DNA from 2 places in the Pseudoalteromonas sp. GCY genome. Region 2 is predicted to be linked to the other one. Evidence: predicted binding sites of a transcription regulator. Region 2 holds the regulator's gene; the other holds the start of a gene.
The links. Region 2 encodes NrdR, which represses ribonucleotide reductase genes. Its sites were predicted from a motif close to AAACACNANATNTNGTGTTT; they were not measured.
Positions count from the first base shown of each region.

Region 1: the regulator NrdR is predicted to act here: its motif matches at 5,333-5,352, upstream of nrdA (class 1a ribonucleoside-diphosphate reductase subunit alpha).

Region 1 covers NZ_CP068023.1:1,994,018-2,002,112, forward strand. The annotation lists gene JJQ94_RS14060 (TonB-dependent receptor) at 1-766, opposite strand, end outside; gene JJQ94_RS14065 (YaeQ family protein) at 941-1,465, shown strand; gene yfaE (class I ribonucleotide reductase maintenance protein YfaE) at 1,524-1,796, opposite strand; gene nrdB (class Ia ribonucleoside-diphosphate reductase subunit beta) at 1,796-2,926, opposite strand; gene nrdA (class 1a ribonucleoside-diphosphate reductase subunit alpha) at 2,980-5,265, opposite strand; gene JJQ94_RS14085 (HAD family hydrolase) at 5,621-6,268, opposite strand; gene ubiG (bifunctional 2-polyprenyl-6-hydroxyphenol methylase/3-demethylubiquinol 3-O-methyltransferase UbiG) at 6,265-6,975, opposite strand; gene gyrA (DNA gyrase subunit A) at 7,241-8,095, shown strand, end outside.
Region 2 covers NZ_CP068023.1:3,118,330-3,126,424, forward strand. The annotation lists gene ribBA (bifunctional 3,4-dihydroxy-2-butanone-4-phosphate synthase/GTP cyclohydrolase II) at 1-275, opposite strand, end outside; gene JJQ94_RS19360 (riboflavin synthase) at 304-960, opposite strand; gene ribD (bifunctional diaminohydroxyphosphoribosylaminopyrimidine deaminase/5-amino-6-(5-phosphoribosylamino)uracil reductase RibD) at 962-2,074, opposite strand; gene nrdR (transcriptional regulator NrdR) at 2,071-2,520, opposite strand; gene glyA (serine hydroxymethyltransferase) at 2,606-3,862, opposite strand; gene thrC (threonine synthase) at 4,120-5,403, opposite strand; gene thrB (homoserine kinase) at 5,403-6,341, opposite strand; gene thrA (bifunctional aspartate kinase/homoserine dehydrogenase I) at 6,347-8,095, opposite strand, start outside.

The DNA.
Region 1 (8,095 bases), 1.1 Mb from region 2:
CTAATAATACCGCAAAGGTATTGGTATTTGAGTTGGTATCATGGCTATAGTCGGCAGCGCCCTGAAGGCTATCGATCACGTCTGTCGGAATACGATTATCAACAACATTAACCACACCACCGATTGCACCTGAGCCGTAAAGTAGGGTTGCAGGGCCCCTTAGTACTTCAATTTGCTGTGCGGCTAGTGAGTCATTAGTGTTGGCGTGATCCGGACCAACGCGCGAGGCATCGCTACTGTCTAACCCATTTTGCGTGATTTTGACTCGTGGTCCATCTAAGCCACGGATAATAGGGCTTGAACTTACCGGACCAAAATAACTGGCATTGATCCCAGGTTGGCCTTTTAGTGTTTCACCCAGTGTGGGTTTTGCACGGTTTTTTAGTTCATCACCGCTTAATACACTCACTGGAGAGGTCATTTCCATACTATTTTTGTGTAGGGCAGAAGAATAAACAACTATGCTCTCAACGGACGTTGGTGTTAGCTCAACACGTACGAAACCTTGTTCTTCGGTAACATTAATACGATGGTCTAAGTAGTTTGGCTTTGAGATATGAAGCTGCGAGTCAGCATCAAGCTCAATCGTAAATTGGCCAAATTTATCTGACTTTACCGATTTGCTTTTGCCATGAAGGTGGATAGTGGCGTTACTGAGCGGTTGGTTGTTTGCATCAACAATTTTACCTGTTAGTTGTGCAGCATAAGCTGGCGCTGCACCTATTATTGAAATTAATGCGCTGGCGATAAGAGACTGCTTAAACATATTTTTATTACCACGAGTTAGGTTATGTATTGAACGAGTGAGCTGTTCGACTAATAGAGTGATAATATAACACTACAAATTTTGTGGATCAATAACGTTATACTATAACTTAGTTATTGTTGAAATTAGAATTACAGCTATAGTTAAGAAACAAGCTAAAGTGAGCACAACATAATGAATAAGCCATTTGTTTTCAAGGCAAGGATTAAGGTTGCTGACTTATTTCACCATAGCCACCATGAAGAAGCGTTTACTACTGCCATGTTGTCAAAAGAAAGTAGCGAGCATTTTGCGATGAAACTGCTTGGGATCTGCGCACTGTCTTTTGATAAGCCGGCAAAGTGGAGCAAGGCGGAGAAAAAACATTGGCCGGATGTATGGCTAGAAGATGACAACGAACAGGTTGAAGTTGCTTTGTTTATTGGTACCTTAGAGGTCGATGAGATACTCAAGTATGAAAAACTTTATGCCAAGGTTGTGGTGTTGTGTGCTGACGGTGAGCAATGGTTTGAAGAGCATCGAGCGCAATTGCAGTTTATTGGATCTTTCTCTGTGTTTAGTATTCCTAGGGACTTTGTGGTTGAATTGTGTGAAATGCTGACGCGAAGTTTGCATTGGGATGTGATTTTTGAAAATGGGGCGATGAGTGTTACTGATAGTGAACACTACATTCGTACTCAAATTACCAAGCTGATTTAACGTATTAGTTAGGGATAACGGCTACTAGACAAGTTGTTATCTCTCGGGTTTTGGTTATTTACGGCAACTCTATTTTAATATGGCTTGTGGGTCTGCTGCAGCACAATAAAATTTCCCCATCTCTCACAAAAGCAAGTGGTTCATTCGCGTACTGTGTTTGTCCTTCAATGAGCTTGGCGCGGCAGGCGCCGCAAAAACCCTCGCGACATTGATAGGGGACTTCAATATTTGCGGCTTCAAGGGTTTCGAGTATCGAAGACGAAGAAGCCACATATTCCAGTGGCTCCTCAATATTCTCAACCTGAATTAGGAAGGATGGCTTTTCAACCATTACAAGTCGAAATCGCCAAAGTCAGAGGCATCTACTTGAGAGTCGATTTGTCCAACAAGGTATGAGCTGATCTCAGCTTCCTGTGGTGCAACCTGAACATTGTCAGAAACAAGCCAAGCATTGATCCATGGAATAGGGTTCGATTTGGTCTCAAATTGCGTTGGTAAACCAACCGCTGACATACGAATATTTGTGATGTACTCAACGTATTGACACAAAATATCTTTATTTAGTCCAATCATTGAACCGTCTTTAAACAGGTACTCAGCCCATTCTTTTTCTTGTTCAGCAGCTTCAACAAACATCTTAATCGCTTCGTCACGACATTGGGCAGCCACGATAGACATTTCAGGATCGTCTTTGCCTTCTTGCATGATATTTAGCATGTGCTGTGTGCCAGACAAATGAAGCGCCTCATCACGAGCAATCAGCTTGATGATCTTTGCATTACCTTCCATAAGCTCTCGCTCAGCAAAAGCAAACGAGCAGGCAAAGCTCACGTAGAAGCGGATCGCTTCTAAGATGTTTACCGACATGATACAAAGGTACAGGACCTTTTTAAGTTCAAATAAGTTAATGACGACCGTTGTGCCGTTAATTTCATGTTTGCCTTCGCCGTACTGATTATAAAGGCTTACCTTTTCAATCAGTTCATCGTAATACTTGGTAACTGCATCCGCACGTTCAACAATTTTGTCATTGCCTACAATGTCATCAAAGATTAACTCAGGGTTTTGCGTTACATTACGAATAATGTGAGTGTAAGAGCGACTGTGGATCGTTTCACTAAACGCCCAAGTTTCGATCCAAGTTTCAAGTTCAGGGATGGAGACGATCGGCAAAAGTGCAACGTTTGGAGAGCGACCTTGAACACTGTCTAGCAATGTTTGATATTTTAGATTGCTCAAAAAGATATGTCTTTCGTGCTCAGGAAGTGCCTGAAAGTCCAATCTATCCTTACTTACGTCTACTTCTTCAGGACGCCAGAAAAACGATAATTGCTTTTCAATTAGCTTTTCGAAAATAGGGAACTTCTGTTGGTCGTAGCGAGATACATTAACAGTTTGCCCGAAAAACATCGGTTCTTTTAATTGGTCGTTATGATTTCTGCTAAACGTAGAATATGCCATAAATGTGTTACTCAATACCTAAAAAAGCGGGTGAAGACCACCCGCATAAAAAGTTATATCTTACAAGCGCCGCCTTCACACCCATCGTCTTCTGCTTCTGGTTTCAACTCATCTTGAGCATCTGAAGCACCGTCGCGTGTGTTATGGTAGTAAAGTGTCTTAACACCAAGTTTGTACGCGGTGAGTAAGTCTTTTAGCAATAGCTTCATAGGAACTTTACCCGCTTCAAACTTACTTGGATCATAATTGGTATTTGCAGAGATAGTTTGATCGATGAACTTCTGCATAATACCAACTAGCGCAAGGTAACCATCGTTAGATGGAATATCCCAAAGTAGCTCATAGTTATCTTTGAGGCGCTCGTACTCAGGTACAACTTGCTTCAAGATACCATCTTTACTTGCTTTAACGCTGATATGACCGCGAGGTGGTTCAATACCGTTTGTCGCATTTGAAATTTGCGATGATGTTTCTGATGGCATCAACGCAGACAAGGTTGAGTTACGCATACCGTGTTCTTGGATACTTGCTCTTAATGCATCCCAGTCAAGTTGTAATGGCTCTTCACAGACTTTATCAAGGTCACGCTTATAGGTGTCTATTGGCATGATACCTTGTGAATAAGTCGTCTCGTTAAACTTAGGACAAGCGCCGCGCTCTTTTGCTAGTTCATTCGATGCTTTCATCAGATAGTATTGGATCGCTTCAAATGTTCTGTGTGTTAGGCCGTTAGCACTACCGTCTGAGTACTTAACACCATTCTTTGCAAGATAATAAGCAAAGTTAATCACACCGATACCCAGTGTACGGCGTCCCATCGTTGCATTGTACGCAGCAGGAACAGGGTAGTCTTGATAGTCTAATAGGTTATCAAGTGCGCGAACCGCAAGCTCAGCTAACTCTTCTAACTCATCTAAAGACTTGATGGCACCTAAGTTAAATGCTGAAAGCGTACAAAGCGCAATTTCGCCTTCAGGGTCATTTACATGACTTAGCGGCTTCGTTGGTAGTGCAATTTCAAGACATAGGTTTGACTGGCGGATCGGTGCAACCTTAGAGTCAAACGGGCTGTGTGTATTACAGTGGTCAACGTTTTGGAGATAAATACGACCAGTGCTCGCACGTTCTTGCGCAAACATTGAGAATAATTCAATCGCTTTAATGCGTTTCTTACGAATAAACTCGTCTTGCTCGTACTTAACATACAATTCTTCGAATTTATCTTGATCTTCAAAGAATGCATCATAAAGACCAGGCACATCTGATGGACTGAATAGCGTAATATAGTCGTCTTTAATTAGGCGGCTATACATGGTTTTGTTGAACTGCACGCCATAATCTAAATGACGTACGCGGTTCTCTTCAACACCACGGTTATTTTTTAGTACTAATAGGTTTTCAACTTCAAGATGCCAAAGCGGGTAGAATAGAGTCGCTGCACCACCACGTACACCGCCTTGAGAACAGCTTTTAACAGCCGTTTGGAAGTGCTTATAAAACGGAATACATCCCGTGTGGTACGCTTCACCATTTCTGATTGGGCTACCTAGTGCACGAATACGACCTGCGTTAATACCAATACCAGCGCGTTGACTGACGTATTTTACAATCGCAGAAGAAGTTGCGTTGATTGAATCTAGGCTATCAGCACATTCAATCAGTACGCATGAGCTAAACTGACGTGTCGGCGTACGAACACCAGCCATAATTGGCGTTGGTAATGAAATCTTGAATGTTGAAACCGCATCGTAGAATCGCTTAATGTAATCTAGACGCGTTTCTTTCGGGTAGTTTGCAAACAGGCTTGCAGCAACAAGAACATATAAGAACTGCGCACTTTCATAGATCTCACCCGTCACGCGGTTTTGTACAAGGTACTTACCTTCTAACTGTTTAACGGCTGCATAGCTGAAGTTCATATCTCGGCTATGGTCGATGTAGCTGTTTAGCTCATCAAACTCTGCTTTTGTGTAGTCAGCAAGAAGGTGCTGATCATAGCGCTTGTCTTCAACCAGTTTTACCACATGGTCGTGTAAGTGCGGCGGCTCAAAACAGCCATAGGCTTTCTTACGTAAGTGGAAAATGGCCAAACGAGCGGCTAGATACTGATAATCTGGAGACTCTTTTGAGATCAGATCGGCTGCAGCTTTAATAATCGTTTCGTGGATATCACCAGTACGAATACCGTCATAAAACTGGATATGTGACTTTAATTCAACCTGAGAAACTGAGACGTTATCTAGGCCTTCTGCCGCCCATGTAATGACACGATGGATCTTATCTAGATCTAACGGTTCTTTGCGACCGTTTCTTTTGCATACAGATAGCTGTTGGTTCATGTTATGTGCCTGTATTCCTTAGGAACGCGCTTTAGATATCGCACGAATATAAAATTGTTTAGCAAACCACCACTATATATGGTGCCCTAGTGGCTAGGGATCACAAGATAGTGGGGTTGACGTGAATTTGCAAGAGAACAACTCGGGCAGAATTGTGGATAAGTTTGGGATAATTTATTTATGTAAGTATCCACTAACCTATGACAATCCACTTATCTGCCCACAAAGAAAAATCAACAAAAAGATGATACTTTTCAGCAAAAATAAAAAAAAATTCTAACTGATTTTTTTCTACACAAATTCGTATCTATTATAGCAAAAACACAATATATGGTGTTTTATTTTTTTATCGACACTAAATATGCGATAACGTGTCTAATGGGTTAGTAAGATAGAGATCCGCATGCCAAGACTTAGCTTCAGCTTCAGATGGAATGAATCCCCACATTGCTGCTGCACTAATCATTTTTGCGGATTTTGCAGCAATAATGTCTCGCTCGGCATCTCCAACATAAATACACTGCTCAGGTAAAACCCCCAATTTTGACGCCACTAACAGTAAAGGCTCAGGATGAGGTTTGGCCACCGCCAGTGTATCTCCGCATACGACTGTCTCGATCTTTGCAAGTTCAGGGATCTGTTTTAGTAGCGGAAGTGTTAAAAACTCAGGTTTGTTTGTCATGATCCCAACCTGAATCTCTTTTTCTAAAAGTACCGCTAATAACTCACCAATTTGCGCAAAGCATTGGGAATGTACAGATAAATTCGCCAGGTAGTAGTCGAGTACACCCTGACGTAAGACTTGGATGTCGTAGTGCTTTAATGACTCACCAAATCCTACCTGCAACATCGCTGCTACGCCGTTTGAAATCGCACTACTATATACCTGTTTGCCGACAGTAGGCATTTTATTAGCAGTTAAAACGTAGTTTAGTGCAGCTCCCAAGTCATCACTGGTATCCAGCAAGGTGCCGTCTAAATCAAATAGTACCGCTTGGATCATGCCAGCTTCTCAAAGTGTAGAATGTAGTTAACTGAAACGTCTTTAGTTAAGGTAAATGTTTTGCCGATAGGGTTGTAGTTAATCCCTGTCGCCGCTCTAACTTTGAGGTCGTACTTTTCAGCCCAGTCTATTAAGGTCGAAGGGCGAATAAACTTATCATGCTCATGCGTGCCTTCAGGAACCATTTTAAGCAGTTTTTCTGCGGCGACGATAGCCAGTAAATACGCTTTTGTAGTTTTATTTAAGGTAGAAAAAAATACATGACCGCCGGGCTTAACTAGCTGTGAGACAGAACGAATAATGGATTCTGGGTCTGGTACGTGTTCTAACATTTCCATGCAAGTTACTACATCGAATTCACCTTGGTGCAAGGCTGCGAATTCTTCCGCTGGCACTTTTTGATAGTCTACGTTAACACCGACCTCTAATGAGTGAAGCTTTGCGACGTTAAGCGGCTCTTGACCCATATCGATACCGGTTGCATTTGCACCTAGCTTAGCCATGCTTTCTGTTAAAATCCCACCACCACAACCGACATCCAATACTGTTTTTGCAAATAGGCCTTCACATTTATCGTTAATAAAGTCCAACCTCAACGGGTTAATGTCGTGCAATGGTTTAAATTCTCCCTCTCTGTCCCACCAGCGCTCTGCTATTTCTTCAAATTTGGCGATTTCATTAGGGTCTACATTTTGATGTTCGGTCATAAAAAACTTCCTCGTCGAATTGAGCGCATTATAAAGGGGATTAGATAAAAATAGCACCTGTAAAACGGTAAAAAGTGTGTTAGCATGCTTGACGAATTTTATAATAAACAAAGCCCCCGCTGATACTCTGAGGCAATTCGGCTATTTTTTGAAGCGCGTTTAATTGGCGCTTCAGCAGAAAAAGCAATTTGATATTCAGATAGCATCTCAACACAAGTTGTAGTGTGACACAAAAGGGGTGGACACTGAAGGAAAGTGGAGTCAAATGTCTGATCTCGCCAATGAAATCCTGCCAGTCAATATCGAAGATGAATTAAAAAATTCATACCTAGATTATGCAATGAGTGTAATCGTAGGTCGTGCATTACCTGACGTACGTGACGGCCTAAAGCCTGTTCACCGTCGTGTATTGTTCGCGATGAATGAACTTAAAAATGACTGGAACAAACCTTATAAAAAGTCAGCTCGTGTAGTTGGTGACGTAATCGGTAAATATCACCCGCATGGTGATAGTGCGGTTTACGATACTATTGTACGTATGGCTCAGCCTTTCTCTCTACGCTATATGCTCGTAGATGGACAAGGTAACTTTGGTTCTGTCGATGGTGACTCTGCAGCTGCGATGCGTTATACCGAAGTACGTATGGCGAAAGTCGCTCACGAGTTACTTGCTGACCTTGAAAAAGAAACCGTTGATTATGTACCAAACTACGATGGTACAGAGCAAATTCCAGATGTGTTACCAACTAAAGTGCCTAACTTATTGGTGAATGGTTCATCTGGTATCGCGGTTGGTATGGCGACCAATATTCCACCTCACAACTTAACTGAGGTGATCAATGGCTGTTTGGCTGTGATCCAAAATCCAGACATCACCATTGAAGAGTTAATCGACTATATTCCGGGTCCTGATTTCCCGACTGCCGCCATCATTAGCGGTAAAAACGGCATTGAACAAGCCTATAAAACAGGCCGTGGTAAGATCTATATCCGCGCGAAAGCTGAAATCGAAGTCGATGAAAAAACAAACAAAGAAACTATCATCGTTCATGAAATTCCTTATCAGGTTAACAAAGCAAGACTAATCGAAAAGATTGCAGAGCTTGTTAAAGACAAAAAG
Region 2 (8,095 bases):
GCAGCTTCAATAGACAAAGTAAAGTTGGTAGAGAACTGAGCGCCATTGGTTTTCACCATTAGTGGTAAGTTCAGCTGCTCACAGCGCTCCTGTGTCATGGTTAAACAGATTAACCCGCGACCATATGTTGCCATGAAATTAATTGCATCTGGTGTAATGTGCTCTGCTGCAATGATCAGATCACCTTCATTTTCTCGGTCTTCATCGTCCATCAAAATAACCATTTTACCGGCTTTAATGTCCGCGATGATTTCCTCAGCACTATTTAAACTCATAGTTTTCCCATTTTTACTTTGTCTGTGGCTACTTTATAAAGCCAGCTTTCGCCAATAGACTGGTTGTGAGAGTGGACTCGCTGGCAGCGCTTGGCTCACCCTGAATTAGTCTTTCGAGGTAGCGGGCGATTTGATCAACCTCTAGGTTTAGCTTTGACCCGACTTGAAAACCTGCAATCGTCGTTTCTTGCGCCGTATGTGGCACTATGGTCAATTTAAAGCGATTTTGTTCCACGGCATTGACCGTCAAACTGATACCATCAATGGCAACTGAACCTTTATACGGAATATACTTCATTAGCGATGACGGCGCGGCTAACCAATAGTCAGTCGCTCTGGCATTAGCGGTTATCTCAACCACTTCAGCAATACCATCCACATGGCCTGACACCAAATGACCGCCTAGACGTGAAATCGGCTGCAGTGCCTTTTCAAGATTGACCTTTTGGCCTTGTTTGTACTCGGCAAAACGCGTCAAACTTAAGGTTTCGTTAGAAACATCGGCTTTGAAGCCATCATGAAACTTCTCAGTTACAGTCAGGCAAACCCCGTTCGTGGCAATACTATCACCCAAGTTTACATCGCTCATATCAAGAGATGTCGTGGTCACACGAACAATTAAATCGCCGCCCTTGAGCTGCAATTGAGTTAATGTTCCTGTTGCTTCGATAATACCTGTAAACATTTTACTTCTCTTTAGTCGCGATAAGTTTGAGATCAGGCCCCACTTGGCAAACGTCGCCAAACACTAACTCTGGTATTTGCGACATGGCACTCAGTGGCGTGGTGTTAAACAGCCCTTTTCCAGCGCCAATTATTTTCGGTGCCAAATAGACTATATATTCATCGATTAGCCCTTGTTCATGCATTACCCCCGCAAGGGTGGCACCGGCTTCTAGCCAAACATAATTACAGTGCTTTTCAGCCAGCTTGTTGAGCACGGCTTTTAGGTCGAGCTTACCGTTGATTTCAGGCACGACAATTTGCTCTACGAAATGAGGCCATTGCGCTGAATTATCAATAGTACGGCGAAAAATAATCACAGGAGATGCAATTTTAAATAGCGCAAGATCTGGTGTCAGACGATTTTGTGAGTCAATAATCGCACGTATCGGCTGGCGTAGCTCAGATTGGGGATAATCGGTGTCTTGCAAAAATTCTTCACGAACATTGAGTCTTGCGTTGTCTACCATAACCGTATCAGCTCCGGTCAAGACCACGCAGCTTTGCGCGCGGTGGCGCTGTACGTCCAAGCGCGCTGCCGCTGAGGTAATCCACTTGCTCTGGCCATTGTTTAATGCGGTTTTACCATCAAGAGAAGCGGCAAGCTTACAAGTCACGAATGGCAACCCATACTCCATTCGCTTCAAGAAACCGGTATTTAGTGCCCTTGCTTGTGGCTCTAGCAAACCAAAAGCCGTTTCAATTCCCGCGGCCTCTAACATCGCCAATCCACGCCCTGCAACTTGTGGGTTGGGATCAACCATGGCTGCAACCACTCTGCTGACGCCTGCGTCAATCAGACCTTTTGCGCACGGCGGCGTTCTGCCATAGTGACTACATGGCTCAAGCGTTACATAGGCAGTTGCACCAGCGGCTTTAGCTCCAGCTTGCTTAAGCGCATGCACTTCAGCATGGCCTTCACCTGCTTTTAAGTGCGCGCCTTCGCCGACTATTTCACCGTTTTTTACGATCACACAGCCGACGTTTGGATTTGGTGTTGTGGTGTATTTACCGCGCTTTGCAAGCGTAATGGCGCGGCTCATGTAATCATGGTCTTGCGTTGTGAACTGGCTCAATCTCCCAACCTCGCAATTTCTTCACCAAACTCACGAATATCTTCGAAAGAACGATATACCGAAGCAAATCGCACATAAGCCACTTTATCGAGCTTTTTGAGGGCTTCCATAATACATTCGCCAATCATGTCGCTTGGTACTTCACGTTCGCCAGTACCACGAATTTGAGATTTAATCTGATGTACTACTTCTTCTATTTGTTCTGTGCTGACGGGACGCTTTTCCAGCGCTCGGTGCATGCCATTGAGTAGCTTATCTTCATTGAAAGGCTCTCTGGTACCATCTTGCTTTATTACGCGCGGCATTAAGAGCTCAGCGCCTTCAAAAGTGGTAAAGCGTTCGTGGCATAAAATACACTCACGACGGCGACGGACTTGGTGGCCGGAAGCAACCAAACGTGAATCTATCACTTTGGTATCTTTGGCTGTACAGAATGGACAATGCATAGACGCTCTCGTTGACTCAAAAACAAAAAAGGCCGCTTGAATGCGGCCTTAATCATAACAAAAAACTGCTTTTTTGTGAGCGAAATTATGCGTAAACAGGTAATTTAGCGCAAATTGCTTTTACTTTTTCTTTCACTTGTGCCTGTACAGACTCATCATTGATGTTGTCTAGTACGTCACAGATCCAGCCAGCAAGCTCTTTCGACTCAGCTTCTTTGAAGCCACGACGAGTGATCGCAGGAGAACCAATACGCAGACCAGAAGTAACGAACGGTGAACGTGGATCGTTTGGTACAGAGTTTTTGTTTACTGTGATGTTTGCACGGCCAAGCGCTGCATCCGCATCTTTACCTGTGATGTCTTTATCAATCAGGTCAAGTAGGAACAGGTGGTTTTCAGTTTTGCCAGAAACCACTTTATAACCACGCTCCTGAAGTACCGCAACCATAGCTTGTGCATTTTTAACCACTTGCTCTTGGTATGACTTGAACTCTGGCTGTAGTGCTTCTTTGAACGCAACCGCTTTCGCAGCGATAACGTGACATAGAGGACCACCTTGACCACCAGGGAATACCGCAGAGTTTAGCTTTTTGTAGATTTCTTCATCATCACAAGCAGAGATGATAAGACCACCACGAGGACCCGCTAGTGTTTTGTGCGTTGTTGTTGTTACAACATGTGCATGAGGCACTGGGCTTGGGTAGATACCAGCGGCGACTAGACCTGCAACGTGCGCCATATCAACAAGTAGGTAAGCGCCTACTTTGTCAGCGATTTCGCGGAACTTAGCCCAGTCAACGATACCTGAGTACGCAGAGAAACCACCGATGATCATTTTTGGCTTGTGCTCAAGTGCTAACGCTTCAACTTGCGCGTAATCGATTTCGCCAGTTTCTTCGTTTAGACCGTACTGGATAGCATTGTACGTTTTACCTGAGAAGTTTACGTGTGAACCGTGCGTTAAGTGACCACCGTGAGCAAGGCTCATACCTAGCACAGTGTCATGTGGCTGAAGTAGCGCTTGGAATACCGCCGCGTTTGCTTGTGAGCCAGCGTGAGGCTGAACGTTTGCGTAAGTCGAACCAAATAGCTCATTGGCACGGTCAATCGCAAGTTGCTCAACCACGTCTACGTGCTCACAACCGCCGTAGTAACGCTTACCTGGGTAACCTTCAGCATACTTGTTTGTTAGCTGAGAACCCTGCGCTTCAAGTACACGTGGGCTACAGTAGTTCTCAGAAGCGATAAGCTCGATGTGCTCTTCTTGACGTGAAGTTTCGGCTTCAATCGCTGCAAATAGTTCTGGGTCAAAATCTGCAATATTCATGTTACGTTCTAACATGGTTTCTCCTAGGTAAACGTAAGGGTATTTTTAAAGACAATCTAGCATCACAAGATAACCAGTTTGCCTATGAAATCAGCATGGGCATATTTAAGCAAGGATTGAATTTATTTCACACCCCTATCGCGATGATATTTTTTTATTTAAACATTAATATTTTAAATAAGACAACCTAAGTTGCATTTGAAAAGCTAATATAGTCTTGTAATTGACCTTATCTGAGTAGGCGTTCTACCCACTCAGATAGGCTCTCTGATTTAGTTGAGTTTTGCTAATATTGCTGCCTTCAAAGCATCATAATCTGCACTAAGCGGCTCTGCCAAACATGGTTTTTGCAATGCATCGGCCAACGGTTTTGGCATATCAAGCTGCTGATTTAAAACACCTTCTACAGATTCCTTAAACTTCGCAGGATGTGCAGTGGCAAGGAAAATTCCGATTTCATCCGCTTGAGAGTCCAGCGCTAATCCCTCGTAGGCTATCGCAGTATGCGGCTCAGCCAAGTAACCTTTATCATGTAATTCTTGCATTACCGACTGAGTCCGAACTTCTGACACCGAACGTGAATAAAAGTCATGTTTGTTAAAATCCCCTCTATCTAGCATGATTTCAACACGAGGCCAGTTATTAGGTTTACTCACGTCCATCGCATTAGAGAGTGACTCCAAAGTGTCGTTTGGTTGCCACTCACCCGAGGCAATGTAACGGGGCACAGTATCATTTTGGTTTGTCGTGGCACTTAATTTGGCAATAGGCAGTCCAATCGCGGCCGCAATCATCGCCGCACAGACATTACCGAAGTTACCACTTGGCACTGAAACATGCACTTTATCACGCTGAGATTTAGGTAATTGCGCTAGCGCTTCAAAGTAATAACACACTTGCGCCACTAAGCGGCTGATGTTGATGGAGTTTGCCGAATTAAGACCAAGCTTTTGTTTTACTTCGTCATCAAGGAATGCAGACTTCACCATCGCTTGGCAGTCATCAAAGCTGCCATCTACAGCATAACAATGAATGTTTTTCCCAAGTGTTGTAAACAGCTTTTGTTGGGCAAGCGAAATTTTGCCATGAGGATAAAGGATCACAACATCGACATTTTCTTTTTCGTAAAATGCATGGGCAACGGCGGCACCAGTATCACCACTTGTTGCCGTGAGGATAGTCACGCGCTCACCTTGATTAAACATGCTAATGCATTCCGCCATAAAGCGACCGCCAAAGTCCTTAAACGCCAGCGTTGGTCCATGAAAAAGCTCTAAACAATGCTGATTTTTAGCAACTTCGACTAACTTAGCTGGGAAATTAAAGGCGCGTTTTACCATCGCATCGAGCGTATCTTGTGGTAGTTCATCACCAATAAGGTGATGTAATACCTTGGCACTACGCTCAGCAAAAGGTAATTCAAGTAGTGCATCAACATCCGCAATACGCTCAAATGTAGGAGGAAAAAAGACCCCTTGGTTACGACCTAAACCGATTTTTACCGCTTCAACGAATGAGACTATCTGCTGTTCGTCTTTTAAATTCACTAATTTCATTACTTTTGATCCTTTAATTCTCTTGTGCCAAGCTTATCTAATCGGCAAATATGGCTAAACCCAGCTTCATTTATATAGTTTTGTTGCAGCCATTGCTGCACTGCATTTGCCTGTTGCTCTGACTTACAAATAGCAAATAGTGTGGGCCCTGCCCCTGAAATACTCACCAGTTCGGCACCTAGGGCTGGTAGCGCGTCTTTTGCTTCATTAAAGCCAGCAATGAGTGGCGCTCTCGCTTCTTCGGCAATACTGTCTTTCATCATCGACAGTGCTTTGTCAAATTGACCTGACTGCATCAATAAACAAAAGCCTGACAGTCGCTGGGCAAACTCCACCGTATCATGCAAAGAAAACTGCTGCGGTAGTGCTTGCCTTGCTTTCGCTGTATTCAATGCAAAGCCAGGATATGCAATAACATAAAACCAGCTTTCATCATGCGCTACACTGATTGCTTTACTTGGAATGCAGTCTGCCGTCAGTTGTAGTCCACCAAGGTAGCATGGCGTGATGTTGTCGTAGTGACGACCGCCACTGACCTTTGCTTCAAAGTCGGCCATCAATTCAATGAGCGCCTCTTGGCTTAATCGCGTATTGGCAAAATCATTGAGTGCAGCAAAAGCGGCAACCACAGAGCAAGCGCTAGAGCCTAAACCAGAACCAACAGGAAGGCCTTTATATAAGGTCATGGCAACCGCAGGCATGTTTGGTGCCACATGCTGTTTGAAGTGCTGTAAACACTGAAACGCCAAATTGTCTTTAGGATCGGCGGAGAGCTTTTCAGCATATGGACCAATACAATTGAACGTATCACGCTCTGCGGCTTCAACACTGACCTGATCACCCAATAAACTGCCATCAATAGGCTGGAGTGCGGCGCCAAGGGCGTCAAAGCCAACACAAAAATTGCCCATTGACGCTGGTGCATAAAACGTTTTCATAACTCCTACCTCGACAGCGTTTTTAGGATATCAGCAAATACGCCTGCAGAGGTTACTTCTGCGCCCGCGCCATAACCTCTGATCACAAAAGGCTTTGGTTGATAATACTGACTTAAGATAGCCAGTGCGTTTTCACCATCACGAATATCGTACAGAGCGTGCTCTTTGTCTACGGCTTCAATGCCAACGCGGCATTTACCGTCAACGATTGAACCGACATAGCGTAGCACTTGGCCTTGTGCTTTTGCCGCAGCAATACGCGCTGCGAAAGCATCATCTAATTGCGGTAATTGCGCCATAAATTCATCAACACTGGCGCCCTCAGCAAACCCTTCAGGTAATACTGATTCAACTTCAATATCACTGAGCTCCAACGGCAGCCCCGATTCACGGGCAATGATAAGCAGCTTACGCGCAACATCCGTACCAGATAAGTCATCGCGCGGATCTGGCTCTGTAAAACCACTTTGTTTAGCTTTCTCTGTCGCTTCCGATAGCGATAAACCATCCGACAATACGCCAAAGATATACGATAACGAGCCAGACAAAATACCACTGAATGAAAGCAGTTCATCTCCTGCGCCAAACAGCAATTTAAGGTTATCTAATACAGGGAGTCCGGCGCCAACGTTGGTTTCGTATAGAAAGTGACGGCGCTTAGCAAGTGCAGCCTGTTGTAGTGACTGATAATACTCATAGCTGCCAGTATTGGCTTTTTTGTTAGCCGCAACGACATGAAAGCCCGCATTAAGAAAGTCTAAATAGCCATCGGCAACAAACTGAGCCGCACTACAATCGACAATCACAGGGTTAATCAAATGATTTTGTCTAACAAACTGGCTCACCTGTTGTAAATCAAAGCCCGACTCCGCTTTCTCAAGCGCCAGCTCCCAGTTATCAAACGGTACGCCTTCTGGGTCTAAGTAACACTTACTTGAGTTTGCAATGCCATAGAGATTCAAACGGATATTGCGTTTTTCAAGCCATGCTTGCTGCTTATGAAACTGCTTCATTAATTCTTGACCCACTAGACCGCAGCCAATCAAGAAAACATCGATGGATGGCACGTGCGTGAAGAAGTTTTCGTGACACACTTTTACTGCATCTTGGCAAAGTTCACCGTCAACCACCGCCGAAATAGAACTCTCCGTTGAGTCCTGCGCGATGGCAACAATATTCACCTGAGCCTGTGCAAGTGACGCAAAGAATTTGGCCGCAAGACCTTTGTGCGCTTTCATGTTGTCGCCAACCAAAGTAACGATAGCAAGGTTACGTTGCACTTCAATTGGGTCGATTAAACCTGCTTGCGTTTCAAGCTCAAATGCCTGTTCAAGCGCAACCAGCGCAAGTGTTAAGTCTTGCTCATGGACACAGAAACTGATGCTGAATTCACAAGAAGATTGCGTAATAAGTACGATGGATACATTATCTGATGCCAGTGCGGAAAAGACCCTAGCAGCCATGCCAACCTTGCCTTTCATTCCAGGCCCTGCCACGGTCAGCATAGCCAGTTTATCTAGACTCGAAAGTGCTTTTACTGGAGCTTCTCCGCCGCCCTGAGCACAAATCAGTGAGCCCGGCACTTCAGGGTCATGAGTATTTTTAATTTCACAAGGCACATCGGCTTTGGCGCAAGGTAAAATGGTTTTTGGGTGCAGCACTTTAGCGCCAAAATAAGATAGCTCCATGGCTTCTTTATAAGATAGCACGTCGACCTTAGTCGCTTTCTTTATCAGGCGAGGATCTGCACTGTA